DNA from 4 places in the Pantoea sp. X-Soil-YNGN-844 genome. Region 3 is predicted to be linked to each of the others. Evidence: riboswitches for the same ligand, from Rfam matches in the RefSeq annotation. Region 3 holds a riboswitch; each other region holds the start of a gene.
What was found. A riboswitch is a leader RNA that binds a small molecule or an ion and turns the genes downstream of it on or off. The one in region 3 is predicted to bind thiamine pyrophosphate.

Region 1 (4,784 bases), on a different replicon from region 3:
ATGGGCCACCTTGCCCGACTCCTGCGGCAGGGTTTCATCATGCATTGCCCTTGCCGTATGGGGATCCAGCGCCAGGTTAAACTGATCTTCCCAGCGGAATTCAAAGCGCGCTTTGGACATGGCGTTATCACGGATCTGCGCACCGGGGTGGCCTTTCGCCAGATCGGCAGCATGCGCCGCGATTTTGTAGGTGATCAATCCCTGCTTCACGTCCTCTTTGTTCGGCAGACCCAGATGCTCTTTGGGCGTGACGTAGCACAGCATGGCGCAACCAAACCAGCCAATCATGGCGGCACCGATACCCGAGGTGAAATGGTCGTAGCCGGGCGCGATATCAGTGGTCAGCGGGCCAAGCGTGTAGAAGGGGGCTTCATCGCACAGGTCGAGCTGTTCGGTCATATTACGGCGGATCATATGCATCGGCACATGTCCCGGACCTTCAATCATCACCTGAACGTCATACTCCCAGGCAATACGCGTCAGTTCACCCAGGGTTCGTAGTTCGGCAAACTGCGCCTCATCGTTGGCATCCTGAATGGAACCCGGACGCAGACCATCACCCAGCGACAGGGAGACATCGTAAGCGGCGCAGATTTCACAAATCTCCCGGAAGTGCTCATACAGGAAGCTCTCCTGATGATGCGACAGGCACCATTTCGCCATAATCGATCCCCCCCGCGACACAATCCCGGTGAGACGTTTCGCCGTCATCGGGACATAACGCAGCAGCACGCCCGCGTGGATAGTGAAGTAATCGACGCCCTGTTCCGCCTGCTCCAGCAGCGTGTCCCGGAATATTTCCCAGTTCAGCGCCTCAGCCACGCCATTCACTTTTTCCAGCGCCTGATAAATCGGCACGGTACCGATGGGCACCGGGCTGTTTCGCAAAATCCATTCTCGCGTTTCATGAATATAGCGACCGGTAGAGAGATCCATCACCGTATCGGCACCCCAGCGGGTCGACCAGACCAGCTTTTCCACTTCTTCCTCGATAGAAGAGGTGACTGCCGAGTTACCGATATTAGCGTTGACCTTAACCAGGAAGTTACGACCAATGATCATCGGCTCCGATTCCGGGTGATTGATATTGGCAGGGATGATGGCGCGTCCGGCAGCGACCTCCTGACGGACAAACTCGGGGGTGATGTCGGCGGGCAGATGTGCGCCAAAACTGTGCCCCGGATGCTGTTGCAGCAGTACCTCACTGCGGATTCGCTCACGGCCCATGTTTTCCCGCAGGGCGATGAACTCCATCTCCGGGGTAATCGTGCCCTGACGGGCATAGTGCAGTTGCGTGACACGACGGCCTGCACGGGCGCGGCGCGGTGTCGGCAGGTGATCGAAGCGCAGATGATCCAGCCCCTCGTCAGCCAGCCGCTGCTGGGTATAGCCCGAGCTGTTCTGTTCGAGAAGCTCACTGTCGTCGCGCTCAGCAATCCAGCGAGCGCGCAGCTTTTCCAGACCACGATGCACATCGATCTGCGCCGCGGTATCACCATAAGCACCCGCCGTGTCATAGACCGGCACCGCTTCATTTTTCTCATAGAGAGGTTGTTCTTTGCTGCCGCCGATGTGGGTCGGGCTTAGGGTGATTTCACGCATCGGCACGCGAATATCTTCCCGGCTGCCGGTAATCCAGATGCGACGGGACTGGGGAAAAGCACTGCCGCTTTGCAGGGAATCGATAAATTCCTGCGCCTGGGCACGTTGTTCACGACGGGTCATTTTTGGGTCAGACATAGCAATCTTCCTGTTAAGGGGGAACGATGCTTGTCCGGAGTTCGGAAGGAGTAACCGTATAGACAGCACAGGCATGCTGGCATACAGAGAATTTTTACTCTTGTTCCCTACGCAGGTTCTAACCTGGTCAGGTTCCGCGGATCCCGAATTAACGGTCTCAGCCCAACTGGGCACTCCGACAAGAAGCAGTTTTTACGCGGGTGTCTGATAACAGACCCGGGCGTAAAAACCTTACATTTCAACGCTAAAATAAAAAAGGTTCTTTGGAAAGTACTCCTCAGAACCTGTTCAGCATAAAAGGGCTACGGGATAATCTCAAGCCCTTTGCCGTTGTTAACCATCAAGCCGGACGCGCGATATGGCTGTCATTCGCCACTGGCGGCGTAGCAAGCTGGTTATCCCAGGCCAGCTGGATCAGCTTATCTTCCAGCGTAAAGCGTGATTCCAGCACTTCGCCCACTTCGGAGAGTGCCTGCTGGAAGGTCATGCAGTTTTCATCGTCAATCGCCTGCTGCAGGTGACCGTCATACAGCTGCATCAGACGCTCAGTATTCGCTTCCAGCGGAGGGTAGATCTGCGCGGCAGCGATCATCGGGCTGTCGCCACTCATTTCGCTGATTACGCGCTCATAGATACTGAAGTGACCGGCAGAAAGATAGTCGACCAGGCCGTGACAGAAGTTGTCGAGCGCCTGCTCGTCAAGACGCGTCAGCGCCTCTTTTTTAGGTTTAAGACCGACCAGGTGATAATAGGTCACCAGTAGCTGGCGGCGCGCTTCAAGCCACGAATCGACCAGTTCATTACTGCCACCTACGCGTTCAGCCAGGACGTCTAACTGGTTAAGCATATCTAACTCCATGTGAGTTATAGTTGTTTATCTACACACTTAACATCAGGGCTTCAGCGTGCGGGTTGACGCTAAGGATGACGAAATAAATGCAATGCGAAATCTCAAGCGTAGACGCTGGATGGTGGATTGTCAGCCATGAACAGAAACTTTGGTTGCCACAAGGTGATTTACCCCACGGAAACGCCGAAAAATTTGGTTTAACCGGCAGTAAGGCCCGGACCATTGGTGAATGGCAGGGCGAAAAAGTCTGGTTGATTTGTGAGCCGCGTTCTTCCGATATGTTCTCCGTGCGACAGCTGATCGATCAGGATGTGGAGCTGTTTCAGCTGGTGGGTCGCGGTGTACAGCTGGCGGAGTTCTACCGTTCTCATCGCTGGTGCGGCTATTGCGGCCATGAGATGCACCACAGCAAACATGAATTTGCCTGTCTCTGCAGCCATTGCCGTGAGCGTTACTATCCGCAGATCGCGCCCTGCATCATTGTGGCTATCCGTCGCGGCGATGAAATCCTGCTGGCGAATCATGCCCGCCATCGCAACAAGGTCTACACCGTGCTGGCCGGTTTTGTAGAGGTCGGCGAGACGCTGGAGCAGGCCGTTGCCCGGGAAGTGATGGAAGAGAGCAATATCCGCGTCAAAAACGTCCGTTACGTGACCTCCCAGCCGTGGCCCTTCCCGCAATCGCTAATGACCGCTTTTATGGCGGAGTATGACAGTGGCGATCTGCAACACGACGGTAAAGAGCTGCTGGATGCCGCCTGGTTCCGTTTTGATGCGCTGCCTTTGCTGCCACCGCCAGGCACCGTGGCACGCCGCCTGATTGAAGATACCGTCGCCCTGTGCCGCGCCGAAGCGTGAAAGTGCTACACTACACGCCTGTTATTGAGAGAGTGTTGAGATGAGTGAACTGAAGAATGATCGTTATTTGCGTGCCCTGTTACGTCAGCCGGTCGATGTCACGCCGGTATGGATGATGCGACAAGCCGGGCGCTATTTGCCGGAGTACAAAGCGACACGCGCCCAGGCGGGTGACTTTATGTCGCTGTGTAAAAACGCCGAGCTGGCCTGTGAAGTGACCCTGCAGCCGCTGCGCCGTTATCCGCTGGATGCCGCCATCCTCTTCAGTGACATCCTGACCATTCCGGATGCGATGGGACTGGGTCTCTACTTTGAAACTGGCGAAGGCCCGCGTTTCTCTAACCCTGTCACCTGTCGCGCCGACGTTGAGCGTTTGCCGGTGCCCGATCCTGAAATGGAGCTGGGCTATGTGATGAATGCGGTCCGCACCATCCGTAAAAACCTGAATGGCGATCTGCCGCTGATTGGCTTCTCCGGCAGTCCGTGGACGCTGGCCACCTACATGGTGGAAGGCGGCAGCAGCAAGGCGTTTACCAAAATTAAGAAGATGATGTATGCCGATCCCGCGACGCTGCACGCGATGCTGGATAAGCTGGCCGACAGTGTCATCCTCTATCTCAACGCTCAGATCCGCGCAGGTGCGCAGTCCGTCATGGTCTTTGATACCTGGGGCGGCGTGCTGACCGGTCGTGACTATCGCGAATTCTCCCTGCACTACATGCACAAGATTGTCGATGGCCTGCTGCGTGAAAACGACGGCCGCCGCGTGCCGGTGACGCTCTTTACCAAAGGCGGCGGACAGTGGCTGGAAGCGATGGCAGCCACCGGTTGTGATGCGCTGGGTCTCGACTGGACCACCGATATTGATGATGCGCGCCGTCGCGTAGGCGACAAAGTTGCGCTGCAGGGCAACATGGATCCCTCTATGCTCTATGCGGCACCTGAACGTATCGAACAGGAGGTGGCTGGTATTCTGGAGCGTTTTGGCTCAGGCACTGGTCACGTCTTTAATCTGGGGCATGGCATTCATCAGGATGTTCCGCCCGAAAATGCCGGTGTCTTTGTTGAGGCTGTGCATCGTTTATCACGTCCCTGGCATCAGGAGTAATCATGGACATTGCCGCACTTCGCGCTGAGCAGTTACAACGCGCCGCTGACGTGGTGCGTGAAGATGACTTTGACGTGCTGCCGCCCCGCTTTATTGGCGGGGCAGACGTTGGATTTGAGCAGGACGGCACCATCACGCGGGCGGCGATGGTGATACTGGAATATCCCTCGTTAAAGCTGGTGGAGCATCGCATCGCTCGCGTTGAGACCACCATGCCCTATATTCCGGG
Region 2 (4,784 bases), on a different replicon from region 3:
CTGCGCACGCATCACCGAACTGAACATCACCGCTTCACGCGCCGACTGATCGGCATACTCCCGCGCCAGCGCAAACAGCTGAGGCATAGAGACGCTGGCCAGCGCCGACAGCAGTACACCCAGCGTCAGCAGGGTCAGATAGTGGCGGGTAAAAGCAAACAGCAGCGCATTCATCAGCGCCATCAGGCAGCAAAAGAGAATGATATGCCGACGATCGCCAACGCTGTCTGAGCGCTTAGCTACCAGCATGCTCACCACGATACCGGCCACCGCATTGATGGTAAAAAACAGCCCGACCCAGAAGGGCCGCGCCTGCACCTCGCGCGTCAGAAACAGGCTGAGCGTGGGTGCCTGTAGTGCACCCGCGATACCCAGCATGAACGAGGCAACCATAAAAGCGAGGTAAACCGGATTGATGCGGCGCTGCCGCGTTAACAGCGATTTCATAGCGAAATCCCTTTCAGAACAAACAGAGGGGAAAAAGAAGGGTAGACGATACCGCGCAACACGAAAAAAGCCAGCAGAGATCATCTGCTGGCGGTGTAAATGCACCCTACTCAGAAAAGCACTCCACTGAACAGCGAAGTGAGGGTCGAACGCCATTCACTGATGAATGCCTCCCGCTCTTCCCATAGCGCAAAGTTTGCTCTTAAAATGGGGCAGAAAAAACAGAGCGCTTTTCACCGGGAGTTCCCCTTTTATGTCCTCATCACGTCTGAAGCAGCAGTTCATTCGCCTGTGGCAGAGCTGCCAGGGGCAAACGCAGGAGATTACCCTCAGCGAACTGGCTGACCTGCTGCATTGCTCTCGCCGTCATATGCGTAATCTGCTCAACCGGATGCAGGCTGCAGGCTGGCTGATCTGGCAGGCGGAAGCCGGGCGCGGCAGGCGATCGCAACTCACCTTCTGCTACACCGGTCTGGCGTTGCAGCAGCAGCGTGCTGAGGATCTGCTGGAACAGGATCGCATCGATCAACTGGTACAGCTGGTAGGGGATAAAAATCAGGTGCGACAGATGATCGGCGCGCATCTGGGGCGCAGTTTCCGCCAGGGCAAGCATATCCTGCGGGTGCTCTACTACCGTCCGCTGCTTAACCTGCTGCCCGGTTCGCCGCTGCGGCGCTCGGAAACGCATATTGCGCGACAGATTTTTAACGGCCTGACGCGGATAAATGAGGAAAACGGGGAAATCGAGCCCGATATTGCGCACCACTGGCAGCAGACTTCCCCGCTTCACTGGCGCTTCTTTGTGCGTCCGGCGATTCGCTTCCATCACGGCAGAGAACTGGAGATGGAGGATGTGCTCGCCACGCTGGAACGTCAGCGCGCCCATCCACTCTTTTCCCATATCGCGCAGATTGACTCGCCTGCCCCCTGGACACTGGATATCCGTTTAAGCCAGCCCGACGAGGGTTTACCCTGGCTGCTGGGCAGCGTCAGTGCGATGATCCTGCCGCGCGAATGGCCGACACTGCGTGATTTTGCCCGTCAGCCGGTTGGCACCGGTCCTTACCGGGTAATCCGCAATCAGGAGAGCCAGTTGAAGATCGAAGCGTTTGATGACTACTTCGGTTTTCGCGCCCTGATTGATGATGTCTCTATCTGGGTCCTGCCCGACATCAGCGATGAGCTGGTCTATGCCGGTGTCCGACTGCAGGGTGACAGCATTGATGAGATTCAGGAGGAGAGCCGCCTTGAAGAGGGCTGCTACTATCTGCTGTTCGATCAGCGTTCAGAGCAGGGTCGCAACGAGGCGGTGCGGCGCTGGGTCAGTTACCTGTTTAACCCCATCGCCCTGCTCAATCACGCCGGTGTCGGTTATCAGCGTTACTGGTTTCCGGCGTATGGCCTGTTACCGCGCTGGCACCACCGGCGCGATCTGACGCCCGTGGAAAAACCGCCCGGCTTAACCCATCTGACGCTGACCTGGTACAGTCAGCATGTGGAGCATGAGGGCATCGCCAACGCGCTGCGTCCGCTGCTGGCAGCGCATGGCGTCACGCTGGAGACACGCGAGATCAGCTACGAAAGCTGGTATCAGGGCGAGGCGGAAAGTGATATCTGGCTGGGCAGCGTGAACTTTACCCTGCCGCTCAATTATTCCCTGTTCGCGCAACTTTATGAGATTCCACTGCTGCATCACTGTCTGCCGATCGACTGGCACGGCGATGCGGCCCGCTGGCGTGAGAAAACATTGCCGCTGGCCGAATGGAGCAAACAACTGGTCGAAGAAGCCGGTCTGCATCCGCTGTTTCATCACTGGCTGCTGCTTGAAGGACAACGCAGTATGCGCGGCGTGCGGATGAATACCCTGGGCTGGTTTGATTTTAAATCGGCCTGGTTCGCGCCACCGGCGCTGTGACGCTTTCGCCCCGGCGCTGAAATGACTAGAATGTGACGTTCTCAACGGGGTGCGGCCTGCCACAAGCAAGCCGCTGAGAGAGACCCGTCGAACCTGATTCGGTTAATACCGACGTAGGGATTTGAGAGGCCTCTGTGCTCAGATCCTTTGCGACTCATCCCCTATTCTCCTGAAGGAGCGCAAAGTGTTAAACAAAGTTCTGCCGGTGCTGCTGTTACTCTCCGCCCCCGTTCTGGCGGCTAAGCCGGTTCTCACGGTCTACACCTACGACTCCTTCTCCGCCGACTGGGGCCCTGGCCCGGCAGTGAAAAAAGCCTTTGAAGCACGGTGCGACTGCGAGCTGAAATTCGTCACGCTGGAAGATGGCGTGTCACTGCTGAACCGCGTGCGCATGGAAGGCAAAAACAGTAAAGCGGATGTGGTGCTGGGACTGGATAACAATCTGGTGCAGGCGGCGCAAAAAACTGGCCTGTTTGCCGAAAGTCAGGTCGACACCTCGACATTAAAACTGCCCGATGGCTGGCACAACACAACCTTCGTGCCGTTCGATTATGGCTACTTCGCCTTTGTCTATGACAAAACCCGGCTGAAAAATCCGCCAAAAAGCCTGAAAGAGCTGGTCGACAGTCCGGAGAAGTGGCGGGTGATCTACGAAGATCCCCGCACCAGCACGCCCGGCTTAGGTCTGCTGCTGTGGATGCAGAAGGTCTATGGCGATCAGGCTCCGCAGGCGTGGCAAAAGCTGGCGCAGAAAACCGTGACGGTGACCAAAGGCTGGAGTGAAGCCTATGGCCTGTTCCTGAAGGGCGAAGGCGATCTGGTGCTGAGCTACACCACCTCACCGGCTTACCACATCATCGAAGAGAAGAAAGAGAACTATGCTGCCGCATCCTTTGCCGAAGGACACTATCTGCAGGTTGAAGTGGCCGCGCAGTTAGCCAGCAGCAAACAGCCCGCTCTGGCACAGCAGTTCATGAAGTTTATGGTCTCGCCTGACTTCCAGCGCACCATCCCAACCGGCAACTGGATGTACCCGGTGATCGACACGCCTCTGCCTGCCGGTTTCGCAGCGCTCAGCGTGCCGTCCACTGCTCTGCAGTTCTCGCCGGAAGAGGTTGCCAGCCAGCGTTCGGGCTGGATTAGCCAGTGGCAACGCGCCGTCAGCCGCTGATGCCGCGCTGGCTGATCCCCGGTTCCCTCGCCACGGTGTTACTGACCCTCGTGGCGTTTCTGGCCTTCGGTGCACTCTGGAGCGCCGCACCGGACACGGACTTACGCGGCGTGCTGCAGGATGACTACCTGCATCACGTTATCGCGTTCTCTTTCGCTCAGGCGCTGCTCTCCGCCCTGCTGTCGCTGCTGCCTGCGGTGCCGCTGGCGCGGGCGCTCTATCGACGTCGTTTCCCTGGCCGCCAGCTGCTGCTGCGCCTGTGCGCCATGACGCTGGTGCTGCCGGTGCTGGTCGCGGTGTTTGGCCTGCTGACCGTCTACGGTAGCAATGGCTGGCTGGCGCAGCTGTGCCAGCTGTTCGGCATCGGTTATCACTTCTCGCCCTATGGTCTGCCGGGCATCTTGCTGGCGCACGTCTTCTTTAACCTGCCGCTGGCGACCCGCCTGATGCTGCAGGCGCTGGAGAGCATCCCGGCGGAACAGCGTCAGCTGGCGGCACAGCTTGACCTGCGCGGCTGGCACCATTTTCGTCTGCTGGAGTGGCCGTGGCTGCAGCGTCAGCTGCTGCCGACCGGCGCGCTGATCTTTATGCTCTGTTTCGCCAGCTTTGCCACCGTGCTGTCGCTGGGCGGCGGTCCCCAGGCTACCACCATTGAGCTGGCGATATTTCAGGCGCTGAGTTATGACTACGATCCCGGACGTGCGGCGCTACTGGCGCTGATCCAGCTCGGCTGCTGCCTTACACTGGTGCTGCTCAGTCAGCGCTTCAGCAAGGCGATTCCTGCAGGAACCAGTCAGCTGAACGGCTGGCGCGATCCGCAGGATTCCCGTGCAGCACAGCTGATGGATGCGCTGCTGATCGGGCTGGCGCTGATCCTGCTGCTGCCTCCGCTGGCGGCTGTGATCGTCGATGGTCTGCACGGCGGACTGCGTGGCGCGCTGGCACAGCCTGCACTGTGGCAGGCCACCTTTACCTCACTGCGCATCGCCATGGGTGCCGGTTTACTTTCAGTGGTGCTGACCATGATGCTGCTGTGGAGTAGCCGTGAACTGCGTCTGCGTCAGCGTCCGGCGGCGGCACAGTTGATCGACACCAGCGGCATGCTGATTCTGGCGATGCCAGGCATTGTGCTCGCCACTGGCTTTTTCCTGCTGTTCAACGCCACCATCGGCCTGCCCGAGTCGGCCGACGGGCTGGTGATCTTTACCAATGCGCTAATCGCCATTCCCTATGCGCTGAAAGTGCTGGAAA
Region 3 (4,784 bases):
TTCTGAACGGCGAAAAACGGCCCGTCTGCGTGATCCGCACCACCGGACTGTTCCTGACGCGTTTTGACCGCGTCACGCCAGAGATGGCGATGCTGGAGGGTGAAGGCGATCTCAGCCTCGACCACTGGCGGCAGGAGCATCAGCGCTACTTTGAACGTGAAGGCTATTTCCATAAGGAAATGGAGCTGATTTTCGAGACGTTCCAGCTGGTCGAGGTTGTATAGACCGGCAGGCTACAGCGTGTTTGCCGCCATCAGCGCCATCCGCGTGATCCCCCGTGCGGCAAGGTTCTCTGCCGCCTGAGCTGCACGCATGCCACTGGCACACACCAGCACCACGCGCCGATCGGACGGCGGCTGCCAGGACGCTATCTGCGGCGGCAGAATGCGTAGCACCCGTTCGGCCACACTGACCGGCGCTTCTTCGGGACTGCGCAGTTCCACAATGCAATCGTCCTCACTGAGCATCGGCTTATCGATAAACGGGATACCCGGCGCGTCGGATTCAGGCGCGTCATCAAAGCGGAATTGCCTGACGTGCCAGTCCACAAAGTCGCAGTGGATCATGCAGCCGAGCGGCGACGGCGTCAGTTTCAGTAACACGCTCAGCACCATCTGCGCCTGCATCGCGCCCAGCGTCGCCACCGCAGGCCCCATCACGCCAGCCGTGTTGCAGTTACCCGAAGCCATCGGCAGCTGAGGAAACAGCGCACGATAACCGGGCGCACCGCCGCAGAATCCACCGACGTAACCTTTACGACCCAGCACCGAGGCGCAGATCAGCGGCAGACCACGTGGAGAGCAGGCGTCGGAGAGTTGATAGGTGATGGCGAAGTTATCCGCCGCATCTACCACCAGATCGATTCCCTCCAGGGCCTGCGGCAGCTGACTGGCACTGAGCGGGTATGAATGCGCCTCGACATGGCAGTCAGGATTTCGCTGCGCCAGCGCGCGCTGCGCGCAGATTGCTTTCGGCTGACCCACATCGTCGACATTAAACAACGTCTGCCGGTGGAGGTTATGCAGCTCGACCCGATCGCCATCGTAAAGACGAATAAACCCGACGCCCGCGCCTGCCAGTAACGGCAGCAGCGTCGCGCTAAGGCCGCCCGCGCCCACTACCAGCACACGTGCCCCGCTCAGCCACTGCTGTCCCGCTGCGCCAATCTCCGGCAACATAGTCTGTCGCTGATAACGCTCCATTGCCGCTCCTTAAAACTCTGCCAGACCGAAAATGGGCGTAGAGGCAGACGCCATGTCGCGCTGCTCCATCAATCCCGCATGAAACGCCTCGTGCCCGCCGTGAATCGCGGCCGCAAATGCCCCGGCCATGCGCACCGGATCGCGCGCTTTTGCCACCGCCGTGTTAAGCAGCACGCCATCAAAACCCATCTCCATCGCCTGCGACGCCTGGCCTGGCGCACCGATGCCCGCATCAATAATCAGCGGCACATCTTTAAACCACGCACGCATGGCGCGCAGCCCTTCGATGTTGCGCAGCCCCTGGCCGGAACCAATTGGCGCGCCCCAGGGCATCAGCACTTCACAACCCGCTTCCAGCAGCTTCTCGCCGACAATCAGATCTTCGGTGGTGTAGGGAAAAACCTGGAAGCCGTCAGCGCAGAGGATCCGGGCGGCTTCAACCAGCGCAAAGGGATCGGGCTGCAGCGTGTCGGCATGACCAATGACTTCCAGCTTGATCCACGGCGTATCGAACAGTTCACGCGCCATCTGCGCCGTCGTCACTGCCTCTTTCACCGTATGGCAGCCCGCGGTATTCGGCAGAATGCGTTTGTTGAGCTGTTGCAGCAGCGTGCGAAAGGCACCGCCTTCACTGCCTTCACGACGCAGGCTGACGGTAATAATCTCCGCACCTGATGCGTCGATCGCCTGATGCAGAATGTCGGGTGACGGATATCCGGCGGTGCCAAGCAGAAAACGGGATTGCGGAATGAATTGATAGAACATGGTTAACCTCCCTGCATCGGTGACAGGATTTCCAGCTGGCTGCCCGCTTCAAGCTGCTGGCTGGCATAACGGCTGCGCGGCACAAACTCACCATTCAGTGCGGTGGCGACGGTGCGCGGGTCGATCTGCTGCTCCGCCATAAGCTCTGCCAGCGTGCCAGCATCGGTTTCAATCGTGCGACCATTAAGTTGAACTCGCATGAGTCATCTCCTGTGTGAGTTGCAGCATGAGTTTTTCAGCCATGATCGGCGCCAGCAAAAAGCCGTGGCGGTAAAGCCCATTGAGTGAGAAACGGCCATTTTCATAGCGGACTTCCGGCAGGTTCTGTCGGTAGGCGGGACGCAGACCGGTGCCGCTCTCCACAATGCGCGCTTCAGCCAGCGCCGGATGCAGACTGTAAGCCGCGCTCAGCAACTCCATCATCGCCCTGGCGCTGATCGGGCTGCTGTCGTGACTTTCGACCATGGTGGCTCCGAGCATGAAGTGGCCTCCGGCACGCGGCACCAGATAGCAGGGAAAGCGCGGATGCAGCAGACGGACCGGACGGGAGAGCTGAACGTCATGCGTGTGCAGGATCAGCATTTCGCCCCGAACGGCGCGCAGAGCGGGCTGCTGATCAAGAGCGTGGATGCCGCGGCAGTCGATGATTTTGCCGCCGGGTTTGCCGCTGTGAATGGGTACGCCAGCCTCCTGCAGTGTGATGCGCAGTTGCTGCAGTGCGCGGCGCGGATCAAGATGCGTCTCTGCAGCAAAGAACAGGCCACGCGCAAAGCGATTTTCCAGCGCCGGTTCGATGTCACCGGGCGCGACCCACTGATGCTGCTGCGTCATGCTGGCGAAGCGCGTCAGTTCGCGGCTATCACGCGGCGGCGCAACCACCAGCGTGCCCTGCTTCTCCACGCCGTCGACGCGTTTCGCCCACCATCCGGCAGCGTGCTGGCCCCATTCGATGACCTGGGGCGGCGCGCTTTCTGCTTCGCACCAGGGCGCAAGCATGCCCCCCGCCCAGTGCGAGGCGGCACGACAGTCAGGCTGCGTAATGACTTCAACGGCTTCTCCCCGTTCCAGCAGTAGCGTGGCGACACACAGCCCGGCAACGCCGCTGCCGAGCACCGACCAGCGGCTCATGGTGTCCACCGGAGAGGAAGAGAGTGATTAAGAATGAGATGTTTCACTTTGGCCTCGTTATCGGTTAACGAAGACCCGTGATACAGAGGGAATAGGCAAAGACGTCGCGAACACGCGCCTGCGGCAAGTATCGGATGCGATACCCGTCTTCCTACGCCAGTATCAACTGGGTCAGGTTCTAAGGGTCGCTAAGCCGCGCACTGCGCTATTAGCCTCTCAGTCTCTCTGGCGAGACTCCCCTGACGGCTTTAGTTGTAAGTTAAGCGGGCAGCTTCGTCAAGCCGCGTGCGTGAAGACAAGTCAGAAATCCGGGGGATAGGTGCAGGCGTTCACTGTAAGTGCAAAGACTCAGCATTCGCAGATGAGATAACAGAGAAGTGCTGAAACGGCAGGCGCCCTAAAGCGCCTGCAGCGATTGTGTCACCACGTCGGTTATTTCACGAATACGTGGTTCAGCGCGGCGATAATAGGTCCACTTCCCGACTTTACTGGCTTCAACCAGTCCCGCATTGTGCAGAGCTTTCATACATAACGAAGTAGCGGGCTGTGATAAGCCCGCCTTGTCCTGGATGAGGGTGGCACAGACGCCATACTGAGCGAAGGGATAGAGCTGAGAATAGCCCGCAAACGCTTCGTCAGGATTTTTAAGCCACTTCAGCACTGCCACCCGGGTTGGGTTGGACAGTAACTTCAGGGCATTTTCGGGGGACATGCCGCCTCACATAAGATCAGGATTGAAAAACAGGATAGTCAGTATAGCCTTTCTCAGTGCCGCCATACAGCGAGGCGTGATCAACGGGATTCAGCGGATGACCTGCTTTAATACGTGCCGGCAAATCGGGATTCGCAATAAACGAGCGGCCAAAACCCGCCAGATCGCCCCAGCCTTTATCCAGCATACGCTGTGCTTTTTCCGCCGTGTAGCGACCAGAATAGATGATCGGAGAGCGGAATGTTTCACGCAGCGCAACCCGGAAACTCTCTGGCATATCCGGGCTATTATCCCAGTCCGCTTCGGCAATAGAGAGATAGCCAACTTCCAGCTCATTCAGCAGCTGCGCGGCGTGGATATAGGTCGCATGGGGATCGCGTTCAACCAGGCCAAGATAGACGCGCTCTTCGTCGGTACTCGAAAACAATGGCGCAAACCGCACGCCAACACGGTGGCTGCCAAATACCGCGCTGACCGCCTCAACAACTTCACGCAGGAAGCGCAGACGATTATCTGCTGAGCCGCCATATTCATCCGTGCGGAAGTTAGTGTGCTCCGAAATAAACTGGTTAATCAGATAACCGTTGGCAGAATGCAGTTCCACACCGTCAAAACCCGCCTCTTTTGCATTTTCTGCCGCACGTCGGTAAAGCGCCACGATCTCTTTTACTTCCGCGTTGGTCAGTGCCCGTGGTTCGCTGGGTGCAGTTAATATCCCCGCACCGGGTCCGGTTTCGATAAACACCCGGACGTTATCGGCGGCGATGGCTGAAGGGGCGACCGGTGCCTGTTTACCCGGCTGAAGTTCATTGTGAGAGACGCGACCAACGTGCCAGAGCTGGCAGAAAATCGTAGCGCCTTCCTGATGTACCGCCTCTGTGACCTTTTTCCAGCCGGCGATCTGGGCGTCGCTGTGGATCCCCGGCGTCCATGCATAACCCTGCCCGCGAGGTTCAATCTGGGTGCCTTCGGTGATC
Region 4 (4,784 bases), 270 kb from region 3:
TGATTGCTGCCCCTATTGCGATTGTGCTGATTGGTCCGATTGGCATCTGGATCGGCAGCGGAATTTCGGCGCTGGTTTACACCGTGCATGGCTATCTTGGCTGGCTTTCCGTCGCGATTATGGGTGCCATCTGGCCGCTGCTGGTGATGACCGGGATGCATCGTGTGTTCACGCCGACCATCATCCAGACCATTGCCGAAACCGGCAAAGAGGGCATGGTAATGCCGTCAGAGATTGGTGCCAACCTGTCGCTGGGCGGATCGTCGCTGGCGGTGGCGTTTCGCACCAAAAACCGTGAACTGCGCCAGACGGCGCTGGCAGCGGCGGCTTCAGCCATTATCGCCGGTATTTCTGAACCGGCGCTGTATGGTGTGGCGGTTCGTCTTAAACGTCCGCTGATTGCCTGTCTGATCAGCGGTTTTATCTGCGGCGCGGTCGCGGGCATTGGCGGGCTGGCCAGCCACTCAATGGCCTCTCCCGGCCTGTTTACCAGCGTCCAGTTTTTTGACCCCAGCAATCCCATGAGTATCGTCTGGGTCGGTGCCGTCATGGTGTTGTCTGTCGTGCTGTCATTTGTGCTGACGCTGCTGTTAGGGTTTGAAGATATTCCTGAAGCGGAAACTGAAACGAAATCCGAATCCGCGACCGCCGCGAAACCTGCGCCAGTTACTGAACACACCAACGCGATTAATAGCCACTAAAGTAAAGGGTCACGCTGACCTGGAAAAGAGGATTGCATGTCTGAGTCAAGGTTCCCGCAAGGGTTTTTATGGGGCGGCGCGTTAGCCGCCAACCAGAGTGAAGGCGGTTTTCGTGAGGGCGGAAAGGGCTTAACCACCGTCGATATGATCCCGCATGGCCCACACCGACTGGCGATCAAGCTGGGTCTGGAAAAGCGCTTTACCCTGCGTGATGATGAATTTTATCCCAGCCATGATGCCATCGATTTCTATCACCGCTATCCGGAGGATATCGCACTAATGGCGGAAATGGGGTTCAGCGTGTTCCGTACTTCCATTGCCTGGAGCCGCCTCTATCCCAATGGCGATGAACTGACACCCAATCCGGAGGGCATCGCTTTTTACCGCGCGGTGTTTGAGGAGTGCCGGAAATATAATATCGAACCGCTGGTTACGCTCTGTCATTTCGATGTGCCGATGCATCTGGTGACCGAATATGGCTCATGGCGCAATCGCAAAATGATCGACTTCTTTGCGCGCTATGCCCGCAGCTGTTTCGAGGCGTTTGATGGCCTGGTGAAATACTGGCTGACCTTCAACGAGATCAATATTCTGCTGCACAGCCCGTTTTCCGGGGCGGGTCTGGTGTTCGAACCGGGTGAAAACAGGGAGCAGGTGAAGTATCAGGCGGCACATCACGAACTGGTCGCCAGCGCACTGGTCACGCGAATCGCGCATGAAGTCAATCCGGCGAATCAGGTCGGCTGTATGCTGGCTGGCGGCAACTTCTATCCGTGGTCCAGCAAACCGGAAGATGTCTGGGCAGCGCTGGAAAAAGATCGTGAAAACCTGTTTTTCATTGATGTGCAGGCACGTGGTGCCTATCCGGCTTACGCTGCGCGCGTGTTCCGGGAAAAAGGCGTCACGCTTGAGATCGCTGACGGCGATGCCGAAATCCTGAAAAATAGCGTCGACTTTGTCTCGTTCAGTTATTACGCCTCTCGCTGCGCCTCGGCGGAAATGAACGAGCAGAACAGTAGTGCTGCTAATGTGGTGAAATCCCTGACCAATCCCCATTTGCCACGCAGTGAGTGGGGTTGGGGCATCGATCCGCTGGGCTTACGCATCACCATGAATATGATGTACGACCGCTATCAGAAGCCGCTTTTCCTGGTAGAAAATGGACTGGGCGCGCGCGATGAAATCGATGCGAATGGCGAGATCAATGACGACTACCGCATCAGCTATCTGCGCGAGCATATCCGCGCCATGGGCGATGCCATAGAGGATGGTGTCCCGGTGATCGGCTACACCAGCTGGGGCTGCATCGATCTGGTTGCCGCCTCAACCGGTGAAATGAGCAAGCGCTACGGTTTCGTCTACGTTGACCGCGACGATCTGGGCAACGGCACGCTGGCGCGCACGCGAAAGAAATCGTTCTGGTGGTATAAGAAAGTGATTGCCAGTAACGGGGCAGATCTTGCGTGACATTGTCACATAAAAGTCATATCTGAATGACCTGTCCCGCATCAGCCGTGCCGGAGCAGAACGCTCACGCATACATTGTGCTCCGGCAATAATTGTCGTATAACGAATGCCTCCGAGGGGTGTCCTGTAATGGGCTGAGATGGTGCAAGCCGAACCCTTTGAACCTGATCTGGGTCATGCCAGCGAAGGGACGGGTCGGCAGATTTTTCTGCCCTATCTCCTGCACTATCCCCTGTTCCAGACCGTATGCCCGGATCTCCCTGCTACTGGAGATCCTATGTTACATCCGCTTTTCAAAACCGGCTTTTATGGACGTCTGCGCCAGCAGGCGGGCACGCAATGGCACGATTATGTCAGACACAATTTTGTGCAGCAGCTCGGTCAGGGTACGCTGCCACCCGCCGCTTTCCGCCACTATCTCACCCAGGATTATCTTTTCCTGCTGCACTTCGCCCGTGCGTGGGGGCTTTTGATCAGCAAACTCTCAGAACCGGCTGCATTACGCAGCGCGACGGCATCGCTGAACGCCATTATCAGCGAACTGCCGCTGCATCTCGTTTACTGCCAGCAATGGGGCATCAGCGAAGAGGCGATGGCGAGCGAAACGGAGGCAATGGAAACGCTTAATTACACCCGTTACGTGCTGGACGTGGGTCACACCGGAGATGCGCTGGAGCTGATGATGGCGCTTATGCCATGCGTCGCCGGTTATGCGGAAATCGGCCTGAGGCTGCTGGAGGATCCCGCGACCCGCTTCGAGGGCAATCCTTACGCGGCATGGATTGATAATTACGGTGATGAGTCCTACCTGGCGGGCGTCGGTTCTTCACTGATGCTGTTTGAAACTCTGGCTCAGCAGCGCGCCGGTGAACAGCGTATTAACTCACTGTCGGAGATATTTACCACCGCAACCCGACTGGAAGCGGCATTCTGGCAGATGGGGCTTAATTATGCTGACTGTCTGCAGGTCAGCTCATGACGCTGATGAACACTGCCGTGCCGCCGGGTATTTCCGTTCGCCAGCTCTGCCTGACGCTGGATCAGCAGCAGCTGTTCAGCGAGCTTAATCTGGAAATCGCGGGCGGTGCATTTACCGCTTTACTGGGTGCCAGCGGCGTGGGTAAAAGCAGCCTGATGCGGGTGATTGCCGGTCTGACGCCGCCCACTTCGGGACAGATTAACGGCAGCGATGGTCTGCCGCTGGCCGGGCGCATCGCCTGGATGGGTCAGCAGGATTTGCTCTATCCGTGGCTGACGGTGGAACAGAACGTCTGCCTCGCCAGTCGTCTGAAAGGTGAGAAAGCCGATCGCGACCTGGCGCAGCATCTTCTGGCGCGGGTGGGCCTGAGCCACTGTGCCCGTGCGCGACCTGCAACACTTTCGGGCGGCATGCGTCAGCGGGTAGCGCTGGCGCGTACCCTCTACACCCGTCAGCCGATTGTGCTGATGGATGAGCCCTTCTCCGCGCTGGATGCACTGACCCGCACGCAGATCCAGACCCTGGCGGCAGACGTGCTGGCCGGGCATACCGTGCTGCTGATCACTCATGATGCCGCGGAAGCCTGTCGCCTCGGTCATCACCTGCTGGTAATGGGTTCAGCAGGCATTGAAACCTGCCCGCCACTGCAGGGCCAGCCACCGCGGGCAGCAGATGACATCAGCGTGATTCAGAGTCAGGCCGCCTTGCTGAAACAGCTAAGCAGGCTGGCCGGATGAGATTACGTTTCGCCGCGCTTCGCCGTGGAGTCATGCTCTCAGCCGGATTAATTGCGCTGTGGTGGCTCGCCACGCTCACTTCCGTTCCGGCCTTTCTGCTGCCCTCGCCCGCTGCGGTTGCTACTGCACTGTGGGACAACGCTGGCTATCTCGGCCATCACAGCCTGATAACCCTGACTGAAATCCTCAGCGGTATGGCGCTCGGCGTGCTGCTGGGTGCGGTGCTGGCACTCGGGATGACCTTTTCGCCGTGGTTACAGCGCTGGATGATGCCGCTGGTGATCACCAGCCAGGCGATTCCGGTATTTGCCCTGGCACCGCTATTGGTGCTCTGGTTTGGTTTTGGCATGAGCGCCAAAGTCGCGATGGCGGTACTGGTGATCTTCTTCCCTGTTACCTCCGCCTTTTTTGATGGCCTGCGTCGCATCACCCCTGGCTATCTCGATCTGGCTCGCACGATGGGCGCTTCACGCGCATCGCAACTGCGCCATGTCCGGCTGTTAGCCGCACTGCCCGCCCTGGGTTCGGGCTTGCGGATGGCAGCCGCCGTCGCGCCCATTGGCGCCATCATAGGTGAATGGGTCGGATCGGCTGAAGGGCTGGGCTACGTGATGCTGAATGCCAACGCCCGCATGCAGAGCGATCTCTGTTTCGCCGCCCTGTTTATTCTGGTGCTGATGACACTGACCCTCTGGCTGATCATCGATCTTCTGCTTCGCTGCCTGATTACCTGGGCTCCCGAGCCACACTGACGACCCTACTAATGAGAAAACCTATGACTAAAACGCCCCTGATTGTCCTGCTGTTCAGCGCCACCTTAGCCTCGCAGGCTCAGGCAATGGAAAAACTGACGCTGGTGCTCGACTGGTATATCAATCCCGACCATGCACCCATTATGGT

Region 1: linked by a shared signal. The riboswitch ahead of thiC (phosphomethylpyrimidine synthase ThiC) and the one ahead of AC6I8C_RS20815 (FAD-dependent oxidoreductase) in region 3 are both predicted to bind thiamine pyrophosphate.
Region 2: linked by a shared signal. The riboswitch ahead of thiB (thiamine ABC transporter substrate binding subunit) and the one ahead of AC6I8C_RS20815 (FAD-dependent oxidoreductase) in region 3 are both predicted to bind thiamine pyrophosphate.
Region 4: linked by a shared signal. The riboswitch ahead of tenA (thiaminase II) and the one ahead of AC6I8C_RS20815 (FAD-dependent oxidoreductase) in region 3 are both predicted to bind thiamine pyrophosphate.

What each region holds. Positions count from the first base shown of each region.
Region 1 covers NZ_AP036007.1:270,627-275,410, forward strand. Annotated here, with positions in the region: gene thiC (phosphomethylpyrimidine synthase ThiC) at 1-1,740, opposite strand, end outside; TPP riboswitch at 1,828-1,928, opposite strand; gene AC6I8C_RS01170 (Rsd/AlgQ family anti-sigma factor) at 2,081-2,587, opposite strand; gene nudC (NAD(+) diphosphatase) at 2,677-3,447, shown strand; gene hemE (uroporphyrinogen decarboxylase) at 3,488-4,555, shown strand; gene nfi (deoxyribonuclease V) at 4,558-4,784, shown strand, end outside.
Region 2 covers NZ_AP036007.1:704,961-709,744, reverse strand. Annotated here, with positions in the region: gene AC6I8C_RS03085 (MFS transporter) at 1-447, opposite strand, end outside; gene sgrR (HTH-type transcriptional regulator SgrR) at 701-2,362, shown strand; TPP riboswitch at 2,398-2,500, shown strand; gene thiB (thiamine ABC transporter substrate binding subunit) at 2,547-3,533, shown strand; gene thiP (thiamine/thiamine pyrophosphate ABC transporter permease ThiP) at 3,509-4,784, shown strand, end outside.
Region 3 covers NZ_AP036008.1:425,992-430,775, forward strand. Annotated here, with positions in the region: gene AC6I8C_RS20795 (ASCH domain-containing protein) at 1-224, shown strand, start outside; gene AC6I8C_RS20800 (ThiF family adenylyltransferase) at 234-1,202, opposite strand; gene AC6I8C_RS20805 (thiazole synthase) at 1,212-1,967, opposite strand; gene thiS (sulfur carrier protein ThiS) at 1,970-2,167, opposite strand; gene AC6I8C_RS20815 (FAD-dependent oxidoreductase) at 2,151-3,095, opposite strand; TPP riboswitch at 3,227-3,346, opposite strand; gene AC6I8C_RS20820 (ArsR/SmtB family transcription factor) at 3,493-3,807, opposite strand; gene AC6I8C_RS20825 (alkene reductase) at 3,824-4,784, opposite strand, start outside.
Region 4 covers NZ_AP036008.1:160,360-165,143, reverse strand. Annotated here, with positions in the region: gene ascF (PTS cellobiose/arbutin/salicin transporter subunit IIBC) at 1-701, shown strand, start outside; gene AC6I8C_RS19590 (6-phospho-beta-glucosidase) at 738-2,168, shown strand; TPP riboswitch at 2,274-2,376, shown strand; gene tenA (thiaminase II) at 2,446-3,147, shown strand; gene AC6I8C_RS19580 (ABC transporter ATP-binding protein) at 3,144-3,884, shown strand; gene AC6I8C_RS19575 (ABC transporter permease) at 3,881-4,636, shown strand; gene AC6I8C_RS19570 (ABC transporter substrate-binding protein) at 4,660-4,784, shown strand, end outside.